Linked DNA regions of Fodinicurvata sp. EGI_FJ10296. The protein of the gene in region 2 interacts with the protein of the main gene of each other region in a pairwise test. Links are inferred from orthologs where the notes say so. Each region holds a gene or a part of one and is shown on either strand. Other genes may lie near its edges.

What was found.
Region 1: the proteins of parE (region 2) and ABZ728_RS04675 interact in binary tests that used the Escherichia coli proteins (3 or more experiments, as listed by UniProt). The link is inferred for Fodinicurvata sp. EGI_FJ10296 from one-to-one orthologs.

Annotation. Positions count from the first base shown.
Region 1 is NZ_JBFCVL010000002.1:260,688-266,535, forward strand. The notes cover bases 1-2,825. They hold ABZ728_RS04675 (dihydroxyacetone kinase subunit DhaK), read right to left. Parts: upstream 2,000-2,825; coding sequence 1,001-1,999; downstream 1-1,000. Other genes in these bases: ABZ728_RS04665 (class II aldolase/adducin family protein), read left to right, coding at 1-323; ABZ728_RS04670 (dihydroxyacetone kinase subunit L), read right to left, coding at 366-995; ABZ728_RS04680 (sugar-binding domain-containing protein), read right to left, coding at 2,274-2,825. Outside these bases: more of ABZ728_RS04680, read right to left, coding at 2,826-3,329; ABZ728_RS04685 (FGGY-family carbohydrate kinase), read left to right, coding at 3,499-5,031; ABZ728_RS04690 (thiamine pyrophosphate-dependent dehydrogenase E1 component subunit alpha), read left to right, coding at 5,028-5,848. UniProt on the Escherichia coli protein: Dihydroxyacetone binding subunit of the dihydroxyacetone kinase, which is responsible for the phosphoenolpyruvate (PEP)-dependent phosphorylation of dihydroxyacetone via a phosphoryl group transfer from DhaL-ATP.
Region 2 is NZ_JBFCVL010000002.1:15,364-21,355, forward strand. What follows is about bases 1-2,969. They hold parE (DNA topoisomerase IV subunit B), read left to right. Parts: upstream 1-478; coding sequence 479-2,461; downstream 2,462-2,969. Other genes in these bases: ABZ728_RS03485 (acyl-CoA thioesterase), read right to left, coding at 1-362; ABZ728_RS03495 (alpha/beta fold hydrolase), read right to left, coding at 2,486-2,969. Also shown: more of ABZ728_RS03495, read right to left, coding at 2,970-3,190; ABZ728_RS03500 (isochorismatase family protein), read right to left, coding at 3,187-3,735; ABZ728_RS03505 (DEAD/DEAH box helicase), read left to right, coding at 4,089-5,783; ABZ728_RS03510 (LPS assembly protein LptD), read left to right, coding at 5,967-5,992. UniProt on the Escherichia coli protein: Topoisomerase IV is essential for chromosome segregation; it is the principal protein responsible for decatenating newly replicated chromosomes. It relaxes supercoiled DNA.

The DNA.
Region 1 (5,848 bases), 250 kb from region 2 along the record:
GCAGCGATTACGCGACCTTCGGCACCCAGGCGCTGTCCGAAACCATGCTCACGGCCATGAAGGATCGCACGGCCTGCCTGCTCGCCAATCACGGCATGATCTGCTATGGCGACAGCCTGGCCAAGGCCCTCTGGCGGGCGGTAGAGGTCGAGACTTTGGCCAAGCAGTATTTCGTCGCCCGCCAACTCGGCGAGCCCGTCATCCTCTCCGACGCGGAAATGACCGGCGTTCTGGCCCGCTTCAAATCCTATGGAAAGCAGGCCAGTGAACTGAAGCCAGGCGATGCGCCGGCGGTCGAAATGCCGGTGCACCGCAGCGCCTGAGAAGCGCGCCGGGCGGCAACGGCGCCGCCCGGCCCAAAACCTCTACTGGGCCGGGTGCTTGCCGGCAAAAGCCAGCACCACCCGCTGCATCGCCAGCATGCCCGGATCGTCCAGACCGACACTGCGTTCGGCGAATATTCGGGCGCGGCCGATCTTGGCTTCCTTGCCGCGGAAGCGGTCCAGCGTCGTCTGCACGGCCTCGACCGCCGCCTCACCGATGGCGGCCGGATCGTCCTTGCCGGCAATCGCCGACGCAATGGCATCCAGCGCATCGAGCACCGTCTTGTCTCCCAGCGACGCCTTGCCTCGCTGCATCATGGCGTCACGGGCGCCGCCGACAAGGTCGCCCAATTCGGGCCACGGCACGTCCGTGCGCCCCTTGGTGGCTTTCGCCATGTTCATCAGCCCGGTCGCCAGCAAGGTCCCGTAGCTCGACCCGGATGTCTTGGTGAAAGCCTGAGCGCAGGCCATCAGGGCCATGCCGACGTCATCCGGCAGGTCGTCAGCCTTTTCCGACACCAGGCGCATGCCCCGCACCATTGTGACGCCCAGATCACCGTCGCCCAGTTGGCCGTCCGCGGCATTAAGCATCTCGGCATCGGCCTCCATGGCTATGGTCAGCCGGCCGATCCCCGTTTTGAGCGTGCCGCGCGCTATTGCCGTTGCAGTCATCGGCCTCACACCTTCCAGAATGCGCAGTCGCAAGGCGCCTTGAGCATCTCTTCCATCTCGCCATCGAGCTTGCACAACGTGAACGAGACGCCGGCCATCTCCATCGAGGTCGCATAACGCCCGACCAGCGGCACGGCGATGGTCGCGCCTTCGGCTTCCAGGCGCTTCTTTGCGATCCGATAGAGGATATAAAGCTCCTCCGCCGGGGTCGCGCCCAGCGAATTGACCAGGATCGACACCCGGTCACCGGAAGCAACCGGCATATCCGCCAGCAGCCGATCCATCAGTTCTTCAGCGATCTCGTCGGCCGTGCGCAGCTTGCCACGCCACACGCCGGGTTCGCCGTGTATGCCCATGCCCATTTCCATTTCGTCATCCGCGATCTGGAAGGTCGGCTTGCCGGCCTGGGGTACGGTGCAGGGCGTCAGCGCGGCACCAATCGATCGGCAGTTATCCGCCGTTTTCTGTGCGATCGCCGTCACGGCTTCCAGGTCGGCGCCGGTCTCGGCCTTGGCGCCGGCAATCTTGAAGGCATAGACCATGCCGGCAACGCCGCGCCGCTTTTCCTTTTCGGCCGGTGCGGCGGACGCCACGTCGTCGGTCAGCAACGCCGTCGTCGTCGGGATGTCCTCCATCTCCACCATATCGCCGGCCATATCGAAATTCATGACGTCGCCGCCATAGTTCCCATAAAGGCGAAGCACGCCGGCGCCGCCATTGGCCGCGCGAATGGCATCGGCCATCTGTTCCACAGACGGCGACGCAAAGACATCGCCAATGGCACAGGCATCGAGCAGGCCATGGCCGACATAGCCGGTGAAGACGGGCAGATGCCCGGAGCCGCCGCCGGAAACGATGCCGACCTTGCCATCCTTCGGCCCGGAGGCACGCGCCACGACACGATCGCCATCGCCGGTCAACCGGTAGGTTTCGGGATGGGCGGCGACCAGCCCTTCAAGCATCTGATCGACATAGGAATACGGGTCGTTGAGTATCTTCTTCATGATGGACGCAATCCTCCCGCGGATTCTGGCGTGACGAAATGCACGGCGACCGGAGACCGACTGCCGCGCGGGTACTGAATACTACATGCCCTCTGTTCTTACCAATATCTACTCTACCATTATATCCAACATCTTGAGATCACAATACGCAAAATCGGTTTGCTCAATGCCTCTCGCGGACGGAAAATACACCGGCCACCGGCAATTGACGCATCGTGTAAAACAATTCGATTCTCGATTGTCTTCCGGGACCGAACGGCCCGCCAGAATGCCCTCAATGGTTGGTATGGTCAGGCAGCGTGCTGGCGGACAGGACCGTCGCGGTGTCGCCGTCGATGATCATCGCATCGACCAGACCCGACAGCAAAAGCGCCCTGATCGCTGCGATCTTCTCGCCGCCGGCCGCCAGTAGAACCGTTGGCACACGACCGACCTCCGCCGCCGGCAGGGCAACCATCCGCCCGTCCAGCGGGTGATCGTGAACGAGACGCCCGTCGGAATCGAAAAAATGGCCTGCGGTGTCCGCGACCGCACCCGATCCGAGCAGCGCGTTCAGATCCGTTGCGGAGATCATGTCGAGTTGGCGGATGAGCGCCTGCTCATCGAGTTCTCCAACCGAAATGATATTGATGTCGGCTTCGCGGGCGACGCCAAGCGTCTCCTGAACGACGCTCTGCGCCATGAGAACCCGGCAATCCGACGGCGTGTCGGCGACGAACGGGACCGGAAGGAAGAACCCCTGCCCGCCCGTTCTGGCCGAAAGCCCCTGAACAACTTCGAACGCCGATGCGCCGCCGTGACGGCCGAACGAGCCCATAAGCGAAACGAACCGCGCCTCGGGCGCCCGGAGGCCGGCCAGATTTGCCGCCATTTCCATGCAGGTCCGTCCCCAGGCAACGCCAACCGTTAGCGAGGGCGTATGACGCAGCTTGGCCTCGAAAAATCGTGCGGCGGCCACACCGACGGCCCGCCGCGCTATCCGCCCCTGAACGGCGCGTTGATTCGGGTCGCTCAGATCGAGATCGTCCAGGCCGATCGGCGGCGTCGTCAGACAGAAGTCGAGTTTGAATGAATCGGTGATTGCCTGTTCGACAGCCGACAGCCGAGCGGCATCGTGATCGATCCTGATCGACACGCGGCCGTCACTGCGCGCTTCCTGAAGCAGACGATTGACCCGCGTCCGGGAAACCCCGAGCTTCGAGGCCACTTCCCCCTGACTCAGTTCGCCGACATGGTAGAGCCATGCGCACCGCGCGGCCAGCGCCTCGTCAGCCAGGCCGCTCAGTTCCTGCGTCAGCGCAATACCAGTAGATGCTCCCGCGAGGGTCATCAGCTTCATTTCCTCCCTTATGAAAAAAGTATTGCCATGATACAAATGTGCTGTCATCACAAAAGTCACATACAATGACATCTGTCGCAGTGCACAATAGAGTGTGCGGTGCGGTAGGGGTGGAGAAGAAGACGCCGGCACGGCGCGCAACGAACGCGGGAGGTAGCGGATGCCATACGTAGTCGGGGTCGACGGCGGCACGGAATCCTTGCGTGCCCATGTTTTCACGCTCGACGGAAGAAGCATTGGCACGGCCGCCGCGCCCTATGAAACGCGATTTCCGAAACCGGGCCGCGCCGAGCAGACGCCCGGCGACTGGTGGCGCGCCTTGGGCACAGCCGTCCGCGGCGCAGTTTCCGACGCGGGAATTGACGCTGGCGACGTCGCGGCGCTCGGCCTGGACACCACTTCCTGCACGGTCGTTGCCCTCGATGCTGACGGTCACGCGCTCCGCCCGGCTATCTTGTGGATGGATATGCGAGCGGCCCGCGAGGCAGAGGACGTGCTGGCGACCGGCGATCCGGCTCTGGCGCTGAACGGCGCGGGACAGGGGCCGGTATCGTCGGAATGGATGATCCCCAAGGCGCTGTGGCTGAAGCGCCACGATCCGGACGTATTCAACAGCGCGGCGACCATCTGCGAGTATCAGGACTATATGATCCGGCACCTGACCGGGCGGCGCGTCGCCAGTCTCGATAACGTCGCGATGCGGTGGCACTATCGCACCGGGCACGGCGGCTGGCCGACGACGCTGCTGCAGGCTCTTGATCTCGATGTTCTGGCCGATAAATGGCCGGAAGAGATCGTCGCGCCCGGTGCGCCGGTGGGCAAGCTGACCGCCGAAGCTGCCGATCACCTGGGATTGCCGCAATCCGTCGTGGTCGCACAGGGCGGCGCGGATGCCTTCATCGGCATGATCGGTCTGGGCGTCGCAAAGCCCGGACAGTTGGCCATGATCACCGGCTCGTCGCATCTGCAACTCGGCGTCACCGACCAACCGATGTCTGCCCCGGGTCTGTGGGGGAGTTATGCCGACGCCGTCTATCCCGGACGCCACATCATCGAAGGCGGCCAGACATCGACCGGCTCGATCATCGCCTGGTATCAGCGGTTGACCGGCGATCACGTGGATCTGGAGCGCCTGAACGCCGAGGCGGCGGCTCTGCCGCCGGGCGCCGAAGGTGTCATGGTGCTGGACCATTTCCAGGGCAACCGCACACCGCATACCGACCCATTGTCGCGTGGGGCCATCACAGGCCTGTCGCTGTCGCACGGCCCCGCCCACATTTTCCGCGCCATCATCGAAGGGATCTGCCTGGGCACACGGTCGATCCTGCAGACCATGGACCGCGCGGGTTTTACCGCAAGCGAGATCTTCGTTGCCGGTGGGGCCACACGCTCGCCGCTCTGGCTGCAGATTCACGCCGATACTGCACAAATTCCGGTCAAGGTGCCCGCCTTCGCCGAAGCCCCCGCACTGGGTTCCGCGATCCTGGCTGCCGTAGGCGCGGGCTTTTATCCGGATATCGATCAAGCGATCGACGCCATGGTGCGCATCGACCGGACCATCGAGCCGGACGCTTCCAAAGCAGCGGCCTATGCCGAACTGTTCGATCGCTACGAACAGCTTTACCCGCTGATGAAAACGTTGCGCGACGAGCCCGTCGCGTCTTCGACAAGCAAAGGTGACGCCGCATCATGAGTGAGACCAGCAACACGCCCTACCCCGACCTCTACCGAACCATGCGCCGGATCCGGTCGTTCGAGGAACGGGTGGGAGAACTGTTCGTCCGGGGAGAATCCGCCGGGTCGATGCTGCATCTTTCCATTGGCGAGGAAGGCGCCGCAGCCGGCGTTGGCCTTGCCATGCGTGACGGCGACAGTTTCACGACCCATCATCGCGGCCATGGCATTTTCCTTGCGCGCGGGGCTGATCCCAACCGCATGATGGCCGAAATCGCCGGCAAGGACTCCGGCTACTGTGCCGGCAAAGGCGGCTCGATGCATATCGCGGATATGACGCTGGGGCATCTCGGCGCGAACGCGATCGTCGGCGGCGGCATACCGACCGTGGTCGGCGCCGGCCTCAGCTACAAGATCCGCAAGACGGGCGCCGTATCGGTCGCCTTTTTCGGCGACGGCGCTATGCAGCAGGGTATCCTGTACGAGAGCATGAATATGGCCGCGCTCTGGGACCTGCCGGTCCTGTTCTGCTGCGTCAACAACCAGTACGGCATGGGAACGCGCATCGATCAGGCGACCCGCAGCACGGATTTCGCGGCCCGGGCCAAGGCATTCGGTCTCGAAGCCATGATGGTCGATGGCGACGATGTCGGTGACGTCCACCGTGCCGCCAGCGATCTGCTGGAACTGGCGCGTGGCGGAAAGCCCGGCTTTCTGTCGGTCTCTTGCTATCGGTTTTTCGGCCATGCCCGAATGGACAAGAGTCCTTATCGCTCGGCCGATGAAGAAGATACCGGCCGCAAGCGCGACCCCCTCGCCCGGACACGCCAAACGCT
Region 2 (5,992 bases):
GTGAACATCCCCTCGGTCACCTGTACGAGGTTCTGGCCGCCGCGCCGCCGGGCATAGGTCTGCACCTTGATCCGCATCGACGTCCGACCTTCGTTTTCGAGCGAGGCATAGCAACTGACAAGGTCGCCGACGAATACCGGCTGCATGAATGTCATCGCGTCGATGGCGACCGTGGCAACCCGGCCTCCGGCGCGCTCGTAAGCGATGACGCTGCCGGCGATGTCCATTTGCGACAGCAACCATCCGCCGAAGATATCGCCGTTCGGATTCGTGTCGGCCGGCATGGCTATGGTTCGTAATGCGACCTCGCCAGCCGGCGGAGCCGCCACTTCCAAACGCGCCGTTTCAAGATCGCTGGTCATGATCGTCCCTTTTCATCGGCGATTAACGATGTCTGCCACAGCGTATCAACTCTTTCACCACCGCTGCTAATGCTATATCCGACACGGCTATGACGAAGAGCGATCGAGCAGACCCCATGAACGACGACCTGTTCCAGCCACAAGACGGCACGACCGGCAATTACGGTGCCCAGGACATCGAGGTCCTGGAGGGTCTGGAGCCCGTCCGCCGCCGGCCGGGCATGTATATCGGGGGTACCGACGACCGCGCACTCCACCACCTCGTCGCCGAGGTGCTGGACAACGCGATGGACGAGGCCGTTGCCGGCCATGCGACATGGATCGAGATGGCCATGCAGGAGGACGGATCCGTCACCGTTCGGGACAACGGGCGTGGCATTCCGGTCGACGACCATCCGAAGTTCCCCGGCGTCTCGGCGCTGCAGGTGATCATGACCACCCTTCATTCCGGCGGCAAATTCTCCAACAAGGTATACGCCACCTCGGGAGGCCTGCATGGTGTCGGGCTGTCGGTCGTCAATGCCCTGTCCAGTCGTCTGACGGTCGAGGTTGCTCGGGATCGGACCCTCTGGGCACAGGAGTATTCGCAAGGCGCGCCCCTCGGCGCACTGGAGAATCGCGGCCATACCCAGAATCGTCGCGGGACGGCGATAACATTTCTGCCCGATCCCGAGATATTCGGCGATGCCGCCCGATTGCGGGCGGATCGGCTGTTTCGCATGGCCCGGTCAAAGGCCTATCTCTATCGCGGCGTCGAGCTGCGCTGGACATGCCCGCCATCGCTGATTGCACCGGATACTGGCGTGCCGGAAGATGCGGTACTGCATTTTCCGAACGGGCTCGCGGATTTCCTTGCGACGGCATTGGACGGGCGGGAAACGACAACGCAGGCGTCATTCGCAGGCGTGGCCAAATTGGCCGATGCCGGCGCACGGGTGGAATGGGCGATTGCCTGGCCGGAGGATGACGAAGGCTTCGTTCATTCCTATTGCAACACGGTGCCGACCGCCCAGGGCGGCACTCACGAGGTCGGGCTGCGCAACGGTCTGCTGAAAAGCATCAAGGCCCACGCGGATATGGCCGGCAACAAGCGTGGTGCGTCGGTCACGGCCGAAGACATAACAGCCGGCGCCGCAATCCTGTTGTCCGTGTTCATTTCCAATCCGCAATTCCAGGGGCAGACCAAGGAAAAACTGGCCACTCCGGAAGCGACCAGGATTGTAGAGACAGCCATCAAGGACCGTTTCGACCATTGGCTGTCCGCCGACACGGCATCCGCCTCAAAGCTGCTGGAACGCTTCGTGGAGCGGGCTGACGAGCGGGCGCGGCGGCGCAAGGAACGGGAAACGACACGGAAAACCGCGACGCGCAAGACAAGATTGCCCGGCAAGCTGTCCGACTGCTCCCGCACCGATCGCCGCAATACAGAAGTATTTCTGGTCGAGGGCGATAGCGCCGGCGGCTCCGCCAAAGCCGCACGGGATCGACAGACTCAGGCCGTCCTTCCCTTGCGCGGCAAAATCCTGAATGTCGCCAGCGCGTCCGCCGACAAGATGTCCGGCAACCAGGAGATCAGTGACCTGGTTCAGGCGTTGGGCTGCGGCACCCGGCGCGACTACGACGGCGCCCGGCTGCGCTACGACCGCGTCATCATCATGACTGACGCCGATGTCGATGGCGCTCACATCGCCTCGCTGCTGATGACGTTCTTTTACAAGGAAATGCGGGGACTGATCAGCGACGGCCGACTCTTCCTGGCCCAGCCTCCGCTGTACCGCCTGCAGGCCGGCGGCACATCGGTCTATTGCCGGGACGATGCCCATAAGGACGAGGTCATGCGCACGACCTTCAAGGGCCGGTCGAAAGTTGAAATCAGCCGATTCAAAGGACTGGGTGAAATGCCGCCCGCCCAGCTCCGCGACACGACGATGGATCCGGCCAAGCGCCAACTGTGGCAGGTGACGATCCCGGATCGTGCGGAGCCCGAAGAAAGTGCCGCCACCGCCGGGCTGGTCGAACAGTTGATGGGCCGCAAGCCCGAGTTACGCTTCCGCTATATCCAGGAACACGCCCCCTCGGTGCGCGATCTCGACGTTTGATCCGGACTCTAAGCCGGCACCGGCCTATCTGTTAAGCAGCCAATCGCGCATGAGGGCGGTGGTCGCCTGGGGTCGCTCCATCGACGACAGGTGGCCGCAATCCTCGATGACGACCAACCGCCCGCGCGGCAGCAAAGATGCGCTTTCCTCTGATATCTCCAGGGGCGTTATGGCATCCTGACGGCCGCAGACGACCAATGTCGGACAGGATATCCCCTCCAGGGTGTCGCGGCTGTCGCGCCGGTTCATAATGGCGGTCTGCTGACGGGCAAACGCATCCCTGCCCACGGCTTCGGCCATTGCCATGATCTCGTCGACCAGGGGCGAATCCGACAACCGGTCCTCGTGCACCAGAAGCGGCAAAAGCTGCGGCGTCACGCCCTTGAAGCGGCCGGTCTCGGCAAGCTTAAGCAGCGAGCGACGGCGTTGCTGCTGTTCGGCCGTATCAGGCCGAGCCGAAGTATCGAGCAAAGCGAGCCTTTCCACGCGCTCGGGAGCCTGGCGCATGATTTCCAGCGCTACATAGCCGCCCATTGACAACCCGGCGAGCGAAAAACTCTCCGGTGCGCCATCCAGCACTCCCGCCGCCATGGTGGCAATACTGTCACCGCCTGTCAGGTCTGCGACATGGCAATCGGCGGCATCCGCCAGGTGGCGGCACTGATGGGCGAAAAGGCGGGCGTTGCAAAGGAGGCCGGGCAATAGCACGAGTTGGGGCTTGTCAGTCACTTGATTACCTTGATGATGTCTCGAAAAATGTCGGTTCCCGCCCGGCGCATCCATTCGAAGAGGACCATTTCCGTCGTCACGATATCGATACCCGCGCGGTCCATGCGCATCATCGCCCGCCGCCGGTCGCTCTCGCGCCGCGACCCGCACGCGTCTTCGACGATGATCGGCCGACACCCCTCCATCGACGCGAGACCGAATGCCGTCTGCAGTACACAGACGTGACTTTCGGTGCCGCAAACGACGATGTCCGGTCGGCCATGACTGTCGAGCGCGGCGCGGAGTTCCGGTTCGGCCGTGGCATCGAACGACCTTTTCGAGATCGTTGTCGCGTTTCCGATGCTAGAACGGATCGCGGTAACCGTCGCGCCGAGGCCTTCGGGATACTGTTCGGTGACGATAATCGGAATCTGAAGACGTTGCGCACCGAGAACCAGCTTCACGACCGACGAAACCACACGATCCAGGCCGTCGATTGCCGGAGCCAGACGTTCCTGAATGTCTACAATCACAATGACCGATCGTTCGGCGCTCAGCAGAGGCATGCGGCATTCCCGGCCGGTTCTGACCAACACCGGATAGCATTCCTCCGAAAGCCCGTCCACAATGTACCTCACTACCCCATGCCCAATGACTTCGGCATTGCAGCACCGATCTCCACAATTCCGGCTCCCCGATGATGGCCAGGCGCAGCAGCGTCGCGGCCATCGTCATTGACACCGGCAATAGCCATCTTCATAAGGACTCGCGACAACAGAGGCGGTGCCGGACGCAGCAACTGACCCTCTTCGGGCCACGAGCGTCCACACGACGATCCTTCCAGCCGCACGGCGCGCAAATGGCGTTACGTCGCGACGGGCCGAAGCCGTTAAGATCGAGAGGTAAGATACTCAAGGACATGCGTTTTGCGGATCTGGGGCTGAAGCCCGAAATACTCCGCGCCATCGAGGAAGTCGGCTATACGACGCCGACACCCATTCAGGCGCAAGCGATTCCGATCGTGCTGCAGCAGCGCGACATACTCGGTGTTGCTCAAACCGGAACCGGAAAGACGGCCGGTTTCACTCTCCCCATGATCGAAATACTGGCCAATGGTCGCGCCAGAGCAAGAATGCCACGATCGGTAATCCTGGAGCCGACTCGGGAACTGGCCGCTCAGGTCGCCGAAAATTTCGAACTCTACGGGAAATACGAGAAACTGTCCTATGCGCTGCTGATCGGCGGCGAGAGCCTCGACGACCAGATCAAGAAGCTCGATCGGGGTGTCGATGTCCTGATCGCGACTCCCGGACGGCTTCTTGACCTCTACAAGCGCGGCAAAGTGCTGCTGCCGGACGTCAAGATCCTCGTCATCGACGAAGCCGACCGCATGCTCGATATGGGCTTCATTCCGGATATCGAGGAAATCGTCTCGCATCTGCCGCCGATCCGCCAGACCCTGCTTTTTTCGGCGACCATGCCGAAGGAAATCCGTCGTCTGGCCGAACGCTTTCTGAGCAACCCCAAGCAGATCTCGGTCGAGCGCACGATCGCACCGGCGGCAAGCGTCGTTCAGCATGTCGCTTTCGTTGACAAGGCGGACAAGCGGGCCGCTCTGCGATCGATCCTTCGACAGGAAGACGTGCGCAACGCGTTGATATTCTGTAACCGCAAACGCGATGTGACCACCGTGTGCCGGTCGTTGAAAAAGCACGGTTTTGATGCCGGCGAGCTCCACGGCGATATGGCCCAGTCCGCACGCACTGAAACGCTTGAGAGGTTCAAGAACGACGAGGTCAAGCTGCTTGTATGCAGCGACGTCGCAGCGCGCGGTATCGACATTTCCGACCTGAGCCATGTCTTCAACTTCGATGTTCCGACATCCTCCGACGACTATATTCACCGCATCGGTCGAACCGGGCGCGCAGGCAAGAGCGGCCGGGCCTACAGTCTGGCGACGATCGAAGACGCCAAATACATCGCGAGCATCAGTAACCTGGAAGGCATCAGTCTGACCGCCGTCTCGGTACCCGACGTCGATACCGTGGCTGAAGATATCGAGACGTTCCTGTCGATGGCCTCTGATGACAGACATGGGGGCAAGAAGGGGCGTGGCCGTGCTTCCACCCCCGCAAGCGGCCGCGGGCAGCGCCGCGGCGCTGATGCCCAACCTGAGGCCAAACCTGAAAGCAGGAGCCGCAAAGACGCCGAAACTCAGGCGACGCCGGCGGATGCGGTTGATGCAGCGTCAGAGCAACCAGTTGACCAGCCAGAAACCCGGCAGGCTCCGACCGTCGACAGCGACTCGTCCAAACCTGCCGGCCGCAAGCGTTCCGGCCGAGGTCGATCGGGTCGGACCTCAAATGGTTCGGCCGATGCTCGAAAGTCCGAGCCGCGCGGCGGTGCCGAACCGGCAAGCGACAAGCAACGCATATCCGCCGCCGAGCAGCATGCCGATCCATCGGCCCAGGACGACGGTGCCGAGACCACTGGCGGCGCGGTTCGCCAGACCCGGCGACGCGACGAGGACGATTCCGTTGTCGGCATGGGGGATCATGTGCCGGCATTCCTTTTGCGGCCCGTCCCCAAGCTGAACAAGAAGGCCGGGAGCTGATTTTTCCCGGCCTGACCTTTGACTGTCCTGATTTATCCCGGGTCTGCGATCACCGGAGCAACAGTTGCTTTACGGCACGACCACGATGTTGACTTCGGCCAGCGCCCGGTAAATGGTCATGAAGCAGCCGGCGTTTCAGCGACTGCAGATAAGCGTCTCAACAGAATTTACGGACCTGCCTGAATGACGTACCGCGGTTGGTTTCTCAC